4 regions of the Leptolyngbya sp. ST-U4 genome follow, and region 2 is predicted to be linked to each of the others. Evidence: predicted binding sites of a transcription regulator. Region 2 holds the regulator's gene; each other region holds the start of a gene.
The links. The regulator NtcA, encoded in region 2, controls nitrogen genes in cyanobacteria. The targets are predictions, from matches to a motif close to TTTGTANNNNNNNNTACAAA.
Positions count from the first base shown of each region.

Region 1: NDA02_RS10455 (MSMEG_0569 family flavin-dependent oxidoreductase) is a predicted target of NtcA. The motif match lies at 1,690-1,709, and genes of this name have one in related genera.
Region 3: NDA02_RS13275 (DUF4327 family protein) is a predicted target of NtcA. The motif match lies at 1,003-1,022, and genes of this name have one in related genera.
Region 4: NDA02_RS26805 (P-II family nitrogen regulator) is a predicted target of NtcA. The motif match lies at 1,462-1,481, and genes of this name have one in related genera.

Region 1 is NZ_JAMPKZ010000004.1:285,514-288,635, reverse strand. Features, by position in the region: gene NDA02_RS10460 (LuxR C-terminal-related transcriptional regulator) at 200-1,648, shown strand; gene NDA02_RS10455 (MSMEG_0569 family flavin-dependent oxidoreductase) at 1,887-3,122, shown strand, end outside.
Region 2 is NZ_JAMPKZ010000025.1:42,526-45,647, reverse strand. Features, by position in the region: gene rsmI (16S rRNA (cytidine(1402)-2'-O)-methyltransferase) at 1-2, opposite strand, end outside; gene NDA02_RS22730 (sugar transferase) at 281-943, shown strand; gene ntcA (global nitrogen regulator NtcA) at 1,446-2,117, shown strand; gene rseP (RIP metalloprotease RseP) at 2,438-3,122, shown strand, end outside.
Region 3 is NZ_JAMPKZ010000007.1:121,249-124,370, forward strand. Features, by position in the region: gene pdxA (4-hydroxythreonine-4-phosphate dehydrogenase PdxA) at 1-816, shown strand, start outside; gene NDA02_RS13275 (DUF4327 family protein) at 1,198-1,419, shown strand; gene NDA02_RS13280 (hypothetical protein) at 1,586-1,933, opposite strand; gene NDA02_RS13285 (cation diffusion facilitator family transporter) at 2,217-3,119, shown strand.
Region 4 is NZ_JAMPKZ010000053.1:12,972-16,093, reverse strand. Features, by position in the region: gene rdgB (RdgB/HAM1 family non-canonical purine NTP pyrophosphatase) at 431-1,045, shown strand; gene NDA02_RS26805 (P-II family nitrogen regulator) at 1,042-1,380, opposite strand; gene NDA02_RS26800 (secondary thiamine-phosphate synthase enzyme YjbQ) at 1,679-2,119, shown strand; gene NDA02_RS26795 (chloride channel protein) at 2,129-3,122, opposite strand, start outside.

The sequences.
Region 1 (3,122 bases), on a different contig from region 2:
TGGTTGAGTTTGCATCGTTGCTCCCTGGCGATCTAGTGCAGCTTTCATCGTAGGCATGGGTGAGCGGCTGAATCACCTCTCTAAAGACGGGCGAATTGTTTTCGGCCAGAAGCAGGCATTCTGTGATCGCGGATACAGAGGTAGACGGGAAACTGCGCCTCAATGGGAGATGATGGGTTCACTACTTGCTTTTCACACTATGGCAAGCCTATCAGGCGGTCTGCTGGACTCCACACGAGTTCTGTTGGACTTGCAGCAAGCCAACGAAATTGCTCAGTCCTTTTCTGGATGCCTGGAGCCAGAGCCGATCGCCTGTTGTGTGGCTCAGGGATTAGTCGATCGGTTTCGCTGTGCCTTTGCACGAATCTGGTTGCTGGAACCCGATCAAACCATGCTGCGACTGGTGGCATCAGCAGGAATGTACACGCGCACCGATGGCTTTTTTGGGCGAGTTCCAATGGGAGCCTACAAAGTTGGCAAGATCGCGCAAAACCGAGTGTCCTTCCTGAGCAACAATTTACCTGCGGAGCCGTGGGTCGGTAATCGGGAATGGGCGGTTGCTAATCAAATTCGCGGCTTTGCTGGATATCCGCTCGCGATCGGCAATCGAGTGATCGGGGTGCTGGCAATGTTCAGTCATCACCCACTCGAACCCGAATTTCTGGAAGTGCTGCAAACCCTCTGCACGATCGTGACGATAGCCTTAGATACTGCAATTCAGTACCAGAAGGAGAAGCAACGCTGGCAGTTAGCAGCTCAGCCGATGCGTCCGCTTGCCCTGTCTGATCAGCTAGCCGAAATCCTCAAAAACTCCCGATTAACGCTGCTGGGAACCGAGCAGCCCCTATCCACTTCCAGAAGTTATCTAGTGTTAAAAACGGCTGAGGTTTTGAGCCATCTGGGCTGTACCTATGCTCGTTTGATCTACAGTGACACCACCGTTGCCCTGGAAGCGATTACCCCTTCAGGAAACTGCGAAGCAACCGTTCCTATTCCTGTTCCTATTCCTACTGTGCCCGCCGACCCTGGCACCGATCCTGAGATCTCGATTTCGATCGCCCTTGCCGAAATTCATCCCCTCGTTACCGGGTTGGGCGGTATTCTGCAAACCCAGCCTACCTCCGATCAGCGTGCCACCCAAATTACGTTAAATATTCCTTATGCTCAGGCGCGCTCGGAGCTGAAACTGCAAGTGCTGTGTACGTCGCCTGTGCTGCAACTGGCATTCACCCATCTGGCAACCACCGCAGGTTTAACACTGTGCGATGATCAGGACGCGCCACTCCTCACCGATGAGATTCAGGCAATTTCCCCCACTCGAAAAGTAATTTGGGTCCGCGGATCGCGATCGCATCCCCCCGACATCCGGGCAAGGGTTGATTTTTCTCTTCAGCCAGAGCAGTTTCGGCAGGCGGTTGAAGCCGTTATGCAGGGACAGACTTGGGGGATTCCAGCAGTTGCCTTGTCCGATCGAGAACTGGAAATCCTACGGCTCCTGACTCAGGGGCACCGCGATCGAGATATTGCCGATCAGCTTGTTATTAGCGAAAGCACCGTCAAATTTCATCTCAACAACGTTCTTACCAAGCTCAAAGCCAAGACTCGTTATCAGGCAGTTTATAAAGCGATCGAGCAGGGCTGGATTTAGTTTGTCGAGCTGCACCTACCAATATCAATAGACTTGGGAATTTCGTATCTGAGAATACAAAGACTTCATAGATAAAAAATCTAGGCTGACAGTAAGTTTATCTACAGCAACTTCTTCAAGGACTTAAATGGGATGCAGAGGTTTCCCGGTGTGGAACTTCGCCCTCCCATCCCTTTGTTTATCAATAGACTGTAAACGCTGTATTCATTTCCCCATCACCCATTTCACCTCAGCAGCTATGAGCAATCACTACTCAGCTATTATTGTCGGCGGCGGACAGGCGGGTCTGTCGATGAGCTATTGCCTGAAAGAACGCGGCATTGACCACATCGTTTTTGAGAAAAACCAGATTGGCTACGCATGGCGCGAAAAGCGATGGGACAGTTTTTGCCTGGTCACTCCGAACTGGCAGTGCCAGCTTCCCGGTTTTCCCTATCCCGGCAATGACCCGCAGGGCTTCATGCAAAAAGAAGAAATTGTGTGCTACATCGAACGCTATGCCGCCTCATTTGAACCACCTCTCAAAGAAGGCGTAGAAGTGCTAAAACTTTGCAGAAATGAAGCGCAACAGTTTGAAGTCACAACTTCGATCGGAGACTTTACGGCAGATCAGGTCGTTGTAGCGATCGGCGGCTACCATGTACCTCGCATTCCGCGTCTTGCCGAATGTCTGCCTGCGCTGCATCAGATCCATTCTTCTGAGTACAGAAATTCCGAATCTTTGCCGGATGGAGCGGTGCTGGTGGTGGGCACTGGACAATCGGGCTGTCAAATTGCAGAGGATCTGCATCTTGCAGGGAGACAGGTGCATTTGTGCGTGGGCGGTGCGCCTCGATCGCCTCGTCGATATCGCGGCAAAGATGTAGTAGATTGGCTTGATCAAATGGGTTATTACGATTTGCCGATCGATCAGCATCCGCAAAAAGAGAAAGTGCGGGCAAAAGCCAATCATTATGTGACAGGCAGAGACGGCGGACGCGAGATTGACCTGCGCCAGTTTGCGCGAGAAGGCATGAAACTGCACGGTAAATTGAAAGCAGCTGAAGGAACCCAGCTCCAGTTTCAAAACGACCTGAAACACAATCTGGATCAGGCAGATGCCGTCGCCGAAAGCATCAAAAAAACAATTGATACGTTTATCGAAAAGAATCAAATCGATGCGCCGATCGAGCCTCCCTATCATCCGGTTTGGGAACCCATCGAGAATTCATTGGCGATCGACTACGAGCAAGAAAATATCCGCACGATAATCTGGTGTACAGGATATCAGTCGGACTTTAGCTGGATCGAAGTGCCTGTGTTTGATGGAAAGGGCTATCCGGGACACGATCGCGGCGTGACTGGCGTTTGGGGACTGTATTTTCTGGGGCTGCCCTGGCTTTATACCTGGGGCTCTGGGCGATTTTCAGGAATTGCGCGAGATGCGACGTATTTAGCGGACTATATGGTGGCTCGTAAACGAGTGGTCGTGGCG
Region 2 (3,122 bases):
ATACCAGGATCTTAACCACGGAAGGCAAAACCTTGTGGAAATTGCCTGGTAATTTTCCCGGAGAAGCTCCCTATTTCTAAAGCTGTCCTTGAAGTGTTGATAAAGCGAAACCTTCGCTGTTGCTTGCCCCTGAATCAAAGCGCATTCTGGTTTCATCAGTTGCTTTTATCAGAGCGCAAAGCTGCCGAAATTGCGGTTTAAGGGCGCGCTCACTGCTCTGGTTCAATCAATTGTTCTTTGGTTTGCCTCTTTTGGGGCGTTGTCTAGAGGCTGCTGCGCTATGTCATTCACACATTCTGAATTTGTTACCCTACTGCCGTCATTTGCATCTGAGATTCATCCTTCGGTTCAGAGCAGAACTAAGCGATCGATCGATATTCTGGGCGCAGGGGTTGGCTTAACGCTGACCGCTCTGGTTTTGATCCCGATCGCAGTAGCAATCTATATCAGCGATCCCGGCCCCATTTTTTACAGCCAGGAGCGATGCGGGTTTCGCGGACAAACGTTCCGCATCTGGAAGTTTCGCTCGATGGTGGTGAATGCCGAGAAACTTCAGCATCAGGTTCAAAATCAGGCGCAAGGCTACATCTTTAAGAACGATTGCGATCCTCGTATTACGCGAGTAGGACGATTCCTGCGGCGTACTAGCCTAGACGAGCTGCCACAATTCTGGAACGTGCTACGCGGCGAGATGAGCCTGGTTGGAACCCGCCCGCCTACGCTAAATGAAGTGAGCCGCTACAAAGCTCACCACTGGCAGCGGCTAGAGGTAAAGCCAGGTATCACGGGAGAATGGCAGGCAAATGGTCGATCAACCGTAACCGATTTTGAGGAAATCGTGAAATTAGATTTGCGCTATCAGGAACGCTGGTCGATCGCTTATGATTTAGGGCTGATTTTCAAAACTATCCAGGTTGTGCTTAATCGTCGGGGAGCCTGTTAGCCAGGAGAAGACAACGTTTCGCCAGACAACAATGCGAAGCCGTTTCCCCTTCAGCAGAATCAATGGTGATATTTAATTGGGAAATAGAGCATTAGAAAACATCCTTCACAAAACTGGCACTGCTGACCCTCGCAAATCCAATTTTGGAAGCATTGTCTTGAGCTGCTGGAGCAATATCAGTCTCAGTCAGTCGGTTTTAACAGGAACTTTTTGCCCCTATTTCGCCTTAAAATCTGACTTTTTCAGCACTTAGACCAAGATTGGGCTAGATATGTATTACTTAATACAAAAAATCCGCTCAGAGTTAAGTTTAGTAATTTAAAGTCAGAAAGCTATCACAGAAGTTCCGATATCCCATTTGGCTTAACCCTACTTGCTCCACACCAGAGTGAAGGACAGGGGGTAAAAAGTCGGTTAGAACCAATTGGGCTAGAACGAATGATCTTATTGGTAGCAGGTGGCGGTAAGATGAAATCTTCAAAGGCGGGCTGGGGGAAGGGATATGGTAGCTGCACCAAATAAGCCATTGGCAAACGTCTTTCGTCAATTAAGCGGGAGTGCTTTTCCACCTGTTGTTGAAGCCTACGATCGTGGCAAAACAATCTTCTTTCCCGGCGACCCTGCCGAGCGAGTTTACTTCCTGCAAAAAGGGGCAGTCAAACTATCTCGCGTGTATGAAGCAGGTGAGGAAATTACGGTCGCGCTTCTCCGTGAAAACAGCGTGTTTGGCGTTCTGTCGCTCATCACCGGGCAACGTGCTGATCGCTTCTATCATGCCGTTGCCTTTACGCCCGTTGAGCTGCTGTCTGTGCCGATCGAGCAAGTCGAGAAAGCCCTGAAGGAAAACCCCGATCTCTGTATGCTGATGCTGCAAGGGTTATCCTCCCGAATTCTGCAAACCGAGATGATGATCGAAACGCTGGCGCATCGCGACATGGGATCACGTCTAGTCAGCTTCCTGCTGATTCTTTGCCGCGACTTCGGCATGCCCACCACCGAGGGCATTACGATCGACCTTAAACTATCTCATCAGGCAATTGCGGAAGCGATCGGCTCAACGCGGGTCACTGTGACTCGGCTGCTCGGCGATCTGCGTCAGGATCAAATGATTTCGATCCACAAGAAAAGAATTACCGTTCACAATCCAGTCACGCTCAGCCAGCAGTTCACTTAAAGTTAGCTGTGTCGCTGTTCAAAACACCCATGCCCCCAGAAGGACAGGAAGGACAAGGGATAGAACTTTCATTTCCCAAGTAACCTCATCCTAAGCGAATGCTTCTGGAGAAGAGGAACAGGAGGCTTGCGATCGGACGCGAACAAACGTTGCCGAACGGAGAAAGCTTGCGATTCCAACAAAACCTGAGTTAGCCAAATACACTGATAACCATTCACCCCTCATCTCCCCCTCCCCCACCCAACCCACAGGGTAGAAGTAGTAATCCTCACCGCCCTTTAGAATGGACTACAGATGGTTCTATTTATTAATCTGGGTCTATGTCAGTATTAGCGACAATCTCAGTTCTCGCCCTGTTAATTGTGGTTCACGAGCTGGGGCACTTTTTGGCAGCTCGTCTGCAAGGAATTCACGTCAATCGATTTTCGATCGGCTTTGGTCCGATTTTGCTGAAGTATCAGGGTGAGCGCACCGAATACGCGCTGCGAGCGATTCCGCTGGGTGGCTTTGTTGGCTTTCCCGACGATGACCCAGATAGTACAATTCCGCCCAACGATCCAAATCTGCTGAAAAACCGTCCGGTGCTCGATCGCGCCATTGTAATTAGTGCAGGCGTGATCGCCAATCTGATTTTTGCCTATCTGGTGTTTGTGGCGCAGTTCACAACGATCGGCATTCCTGAACAGTTTGATTATCAACCAGGCGTCGTAGTTCCAGAAATCATTTCTCAACAATCTCCGGCAGCACGGGCAGGGCTTCAGGCAGGAGACATTATCCTAGAAGTCAACGATCAGCCGCTGGGAGCCTCTCAGGACGCCGTTAAATCGCTAATGGAAACGATTCGCACCAGTCCGGATCAGCCTGTTGAATTTACCGTGCAGCGAGGCGATCAACAGCTTGATCTCAGCATTACCCCTAAAGCGGGAGAAGATGGCGTCGCAAAAATCGGCGTACAGCTTGCCCCCAATATCAATGCAACTCAGTATCGCCGCCCCAATGGCGTTT
Region 3 (3,122 bases), on a different contig from region 2:
CAGTTGGGTACGGAGAATGCAGCGAGCGGTGCAGCTAGCTTTCGCTTTTTAGAGACGGCGATCGATCGAACGCTGAACGGTCAATTTGATGGCATTGTCACTGCTCCGATCGCCAAGTCTGCCTGGAACGCTGCCGGATTTCACTATCCCGGACAAACAGAACTGCTGGCAAAAAAAGCAGGGGTAAGCCGCTATGGAATGCTCTTTGTTGCCCGATCGCCGCTTACAGACTGGACATTGAGAACGCTTTTAGCAACAGCCCACATTTCACTGCGGCAGGTTCCCGATGCGCTCACGGCAGATCTGCTGACGCTGAAACTGGAACTGCTAATCGAGTGCCTGCAACAGGATTTTGGCATTGAGCAGCCCCGAATTGCGATCGCCGGACTGAACCCCCATAGCGGTGAACAGGGGCAACTGGGACGAGAAGAACAGGATTTCCTGCTGCCCTGGCTGCGGCAAATGGGCGATCGGTTTCCTCAGGCCAAACTTGATGGACTGATTCCGCCGGATACGCTGTGGGTACGTCCGGGACAAGCCTGGTGGGGTAGTGTAACGCCTGACGCAGCTCATGACGCCTATCTCGCGCTATATCACGATCAGGGATTAATTCCAGTGAAGCTGCTGGCGTTCGATCGAGCCGTGAATACGACGATTGGGCTACCCTTCGTTCGCACTTCTCCTGATCATGGAACCGCATTTGATATCGCCGGACAGGGAATTGCTCAGGCAACCAGTTTTAGAGCGGCGATCGATTTGGCGATCGAGCTAGCTCACCAACGGATAACTCAGCAGTGTTCCCAAATCAGCCCGTAATTTAACACAGGATGAAGCGGTGTTTAAGATCTGTTGAAAGAAACTACGGAGTATTTTGCCAATTAACTGAGTGCCCTGAAACCGATTTAGTCTACCTTTAGGCTGAAACTTTATGTCAAGGTTTGCTGACTTCTGCAATTTTTATTAATATACGAGGAGGAAGATCAGCGCAAGAATAAAAAATATTCAGTATAGCCTAATACAAAAACAACTCTAAAGAACTTGTTTTAGGTTATTCTACCTACGGAATTCCATAGCGTTTTGCTCTGTTTGTAACTTTATTGCGTGGGATTTGGCTTTCTGGCTTATTTCCCGATCTTCTCTGCTTCTAGCTTGTCTGCTTTACTTCGTGACGATCATTTTTGTAGCTGAGGGTGAATCATGGTTCAGTCTATTCAATACTCAATAGATTTGCTTCAGGATGAGGCGCGAGAACTTGTTCATAAGGGTGTAATTAGCCGAAATCAGCCAATTTACGTGCTGTGTCAGTACATTCCTGCTCGTGAGTGGGCGTTTGTAGAATGCGTCCTGGAAAACAACGACTTCCTGCTTCGCGATCGAATTGCAGATTTGTTAGGACGGGAGGAGTGGTCGAACGACTAATTCTTCTCTCGTTCCTAATAAATGACTTAGTTGAAGCAAGGCTACGGGGGTTAGACTCGTAGCTTTTTAATTTTCGTTAATTCTTGCCAAATCTATCCTTACCCCTGTTGTCATCCCACTAACCGCCCCACGGAATCTTTCATATCGTTCAGCAGGAATATCTGCTTTAGCCATACTGCTCTAAATACTGAGCAATGTCTTCACTGATTCGCGTTAGTTCTGCTTCGGTGGTGAGGCGAATTCGATCGTCCCGCAGGGTAATCAGAAGCTTGGCTGCGAACGGACTCGACCAGATATTGGGATTGCAAAACACTTCAAGAAAAACCTCCCCGGTATGGCGATATTCGAGGGGCGGCTGGGGTTCGGGTTTGCTGCCTGCTGCTTTTGCCGCTGTTGCTTTCAGGCTTTGCATCAAGACTGCGATCGCGCTTTGCAGTTCTCTTGCGGCTGTGGGGCTGAAGGCAAAAATCACAGAACCTTCGGATAGATTGAGCTTGATCGGTGAAGAAGACATACTTTACTAAGTTGTACTGAGTTGTACTGAGTTGCTCTTAAACTGCTGCCAGGTTGCCTGACGTTACGTTGCTTTAAGCAAGGATTGCCGGAGCGTGATAATTCTCCCATCCTAACGACCCTTTTGTGATTCGCAAGCAGAGAAGGGCATGAATCTTAGCCGATGGGCTTCTGGCAGATTATCCTTCGTCTGCCGCTTGCGGTCATTCGATCGGCTCAGTAGATTAAGGGAAGAAAAGCGAGACCATGAGGGCGATTTCCCATTCAGGCACGAGGAAAAAGCTGTGGCAATTGATAATCGATCGACTGTTCGCAGAGTTTTAGTGATTACGCTGCTGCTGAATCTATTTGTGATGGGATTAAAGGGAGCAGTGGGGTTCTGGACAGGTTCGCTAAGTTTGCTCGCCGATGCAATTCACAGCTTTACCGATAGTGCGAACAACGTTCTGGGGTTAGTGACCAGCCAATTATCCTCACCGCAGCCTGATCGCGACCACCCCTATGGGCATCAAAAATATGAGGCGATCGGGGCTCTGGGAATTGCTGCCTTTCTGGGAATTGCCTGCTTTACAATTTTGGAGGGAGCGGTCGAGCGTCTTTTAACAGGCGGAGCAGAGGTACAAATTGCTGCGCCAGAACTGGGGCTACTGCTCCTCGTATTAGGCATCAATATTTTTGTGGCATTTTATGAGCGGCGAGTCGGTCGGCGGATTGGTAGTCCGATCTTGCTTGCCGATGCTCAGCACACAATGAGCGATATCTGGGTAACGATCACCGTTCTGACAGGATTACTCGGCATCTGGATTTTTGGCATTCAGTGGCTGGATGTCGTACTGGCGTTTCCAGTTGCGCTGCTGGTTTTTCGGAGTGCCTGGAATGTGCTGCGGGATAATTTGCCCTGGCTGGTCGATGAGATGGCGATCGCGCCTGAAGCAATTCATGCGGTCGTGATGCAGGTTCCCGGTGTACTAAATTGCCACAGCATTGCCTCCAGAGGATTGCTCGGGCGCCAGATATTCGTTGATATGCACCTGATTGTTAACGCTGCCGATGTCGAAACGGCTCATGCCATTACCGAAGCCGTCGAAGCTCGCTTGGAGCAGCACTATCATCCGGTGCGCGTCACAATTCACGTTGAGCCACCTTCGTATGAAAAAGAAGAAATTAGCTACGAGCCGCAGCCTTAGCTT
Region 4 (3,122 bases), on a different contig from region 2:
TGGCTTTAGTCGTCAAAGTTTGAGATAGGGTAAACGAAATGGTTACACTTAATCACAAGCTGTTTGCCTGTCTCAATCAACAGACAGGTAAATCGGTCACGGTTAGCCAGAATGACTTTCAAGCGGCTGATTCAGAAGACGACGCCGCTGCTGATTGAAACTGGAAGACGCAATCTGAAAGAACGCAATCTGAAAGACACAATTCAGAAAGCGCAAAAAAACTAGAGTCTGATGACTATCTACGGCTTCCCAGTCCGTTGAGGATTCACGAATTAAGATTCACGAACAGGTCATCATGAAGCAATTTTGCACTGAGATTGAAGCCGCGATCGACAAACCGCTTTAAAACAAATCGCAATCGATTGGCTAGAAGCAAATACGATCCCCTATGATCCCCAATAAGACCTTTCAAGAACCGCTTCTCTTTGCTATGACTCTTCTCGTCGTTGCCACCAGTAATCCCGGTAAGTTAACGGAAATGCAGGCATACCTCACCGATCCATCGTTGCCGTGGAAGCTGAGCCTGAAGCCCAAAGCATTGGAAATCGAAGAAACCGGAACCACCTTTTTAGAAAATGCCTGTTTGAAAGCGTCTCAGGTGGCAAAAGCTTTGGGGCAATGGTCGATCGCCGATGATTCAGGCTTGATGGTCAATGCGCTAAACGGCGCACCGGGAATTTACTCTGCCCGCTATGCTGATACTGATGCCGATCGAATTGCGCGGCTTTTGCGAGAATTAGACCATCAGCCTGATTCTCCTGCAGGAGGAACTGCTTCGCATCGACAGGCGCAGTTTGTTTGTGCGATCGCGCTGGCACGTCCCGATGGATCGATCGCCCTGCACACCGAGGGGATTTGCGTGGGAGAAATTATCAGCGCGCCGCGAGGTTCAGGCGGCTTTGGCTATGACCCGATTTTTTACGTGCCGGAAGCAGGCATGACTTTTGCTGAAATGCCCCCGGAACTGAAACATCGCGTCAGCCACCGGGGGAAAGCATTTGAGGCACTCTTGCCTCAGCTTAAAGAAATCAACCCGGAATCTTAAATCGCTTCCTGGTTCTTTTCCCCTGTCCGAATTCGCACAATTTGATCGACAGGGGAGATGAAGATTTTACCGTCGCCGATTTCCCCAGTTCGTGCAGCCGAGATGATTTTGTCTACCACCATGTCTAGCTGATCGTCTTCGACAACGATTTCAACTTTTAGCTTTTGCAGAAATTCAACCGTGTATTCAGAGCCGCGATAGCGTTCGGTTTGTCCCTTCTGCCGACCAAAGCCGCGTACTTCAGAAACCGTCATCCCAACAATCCCGGCATTCACCAGCGCGATCTTGACTTCATCAAGTTTAAAAGGACGAATGATTGCTTCAACTTTTTTCATGGACTTTGTAAGCTCCCTTAGTTCTTAGTGCATTGCAGGCTGGGTTGCCTGACTGTTTCTATCACCGCTACCAAAAATAATTTTGTAGTATAAGCTACGGTTTGCTTAGCGGAGACAATTCCTCTTATTTTCTACTGAATAATCTGCGATTCATGAGGCGATATACAGCTTTAATCAATTTCAATTCTCCTTAAAGCAGCACTGAAGTAAAGCTCAATATCCGATTTCATTTTCAGCACATTCCCCTCAGAATATTAGAAAGCAAGCTGTCCAGTGCATTCGCGTGAGGAACGAGGCGATGGCGATCGTCAATCACATTATTGAACTAGAAACCACAGCCGGAATCGAAGTGTACGACATTACGGCACACATTCAGGCGATCGTTTCAAAATCGAACCTTCAAAACGGACAGGCGTTAATCTTTTCGCGCCACACCACCACCGCTTTAGCCATCAATGAATTCGAGCCGCGCCTGATGCAGGATGTGAAAGCCTATCTGCGAAAACTCGCTCCCGAAGCCGATCCCTACCTGCACAACGATCTGCACCTGCGCCCCAACATTCCCCCCGACGAGCCAGTGAACGCCCACGCTCACTTGATGGCAATGACGCTCAGCACCAGCGAGATTGTCCCGATCGCAAACGGCAAGCTGACCCTGGGAACCTACCAAGCGGTACTGCTGTTTGAGCTGGATGGTCCAAGGCGGCGATCGGTGTTTTGTCAGGTTTGGGGGGAGTGAAGGAGTCAATTAATTCAGCAAGGCAAGTGCTTCTGGCTGGGGAGGGCCGTATTGTTCTAATACCTGGCGGGTTTGGGCGAGGCTGGCAGCAAGATCGATATCTGCCTGGGTTAGGAGTCCGATCGCCTGCTGGGGATGATCCCGATCGACAACGGGAAGCTGATGCAGTCCTCTGGTGGTCATGCGATCGGTGGCTTCCGTCAGGGATTCATCGGGATAAGCGTAGACCATTTTAGTGGTGCAAAGATCAGCGATCGGCTGCTGTAATAGCATGATGCGGTCTTCAGCAGATTTCGATCGCGTCACTATGCGGGTAATGTCATTCAGGGTGAAGATGCCGACAAGCTGATTCTCAGCGTCAATAACCAGGGCACTGTGACAGCGATACTGGACAAATTGTTGGGCGGCGATCGCCAGGGTAAAATCGCTCCTGAGCTGAAGCGGAGCCGGGTGCATGACGTCTGCAACGGTGAGGCGAGACACATCAGGATGGAGAACAGCTTCAACAGGTTCATTCTGTGCCGCGTTGTCAATCACGACTTTCGGCTCCAAATATTCAGCCGTCCAGATGCTCAAGCCTACTGCTGCCATCAGAGGCAACACAATCCGGTAATCGTTGGTGAGTTCAAACAGCAGCAAAATTGCCGTCAGCGGGGCACGCACACTCGCCGCCAGAAATGCCGCCATGCCCACCATCGCATAAGCCGGAGGAGAAGCCATGTAGTCGTGCAGCATCGGTAAGCCGATCGCCAAAACCTTCCCGTAAACTGATCCCAGCGATGCCCCCAGGAACAGCGCAGGCGCAAACACCCCGCCCACAAAGCCACTGCCAAAGCTAATCGCCGTCATAATCAGCTTCATCACTAGCAGAGCTACCACCAACGGAAGCGGAAACTGCACGTCTTGCAGCATCGACTCAACGGTTTCATAGCCCACGCCCAAAATTTGCGGCAGCTTCAGAGCAACCAACCCCAGCACGGCTCCGCCAATGACCGGATGGAAC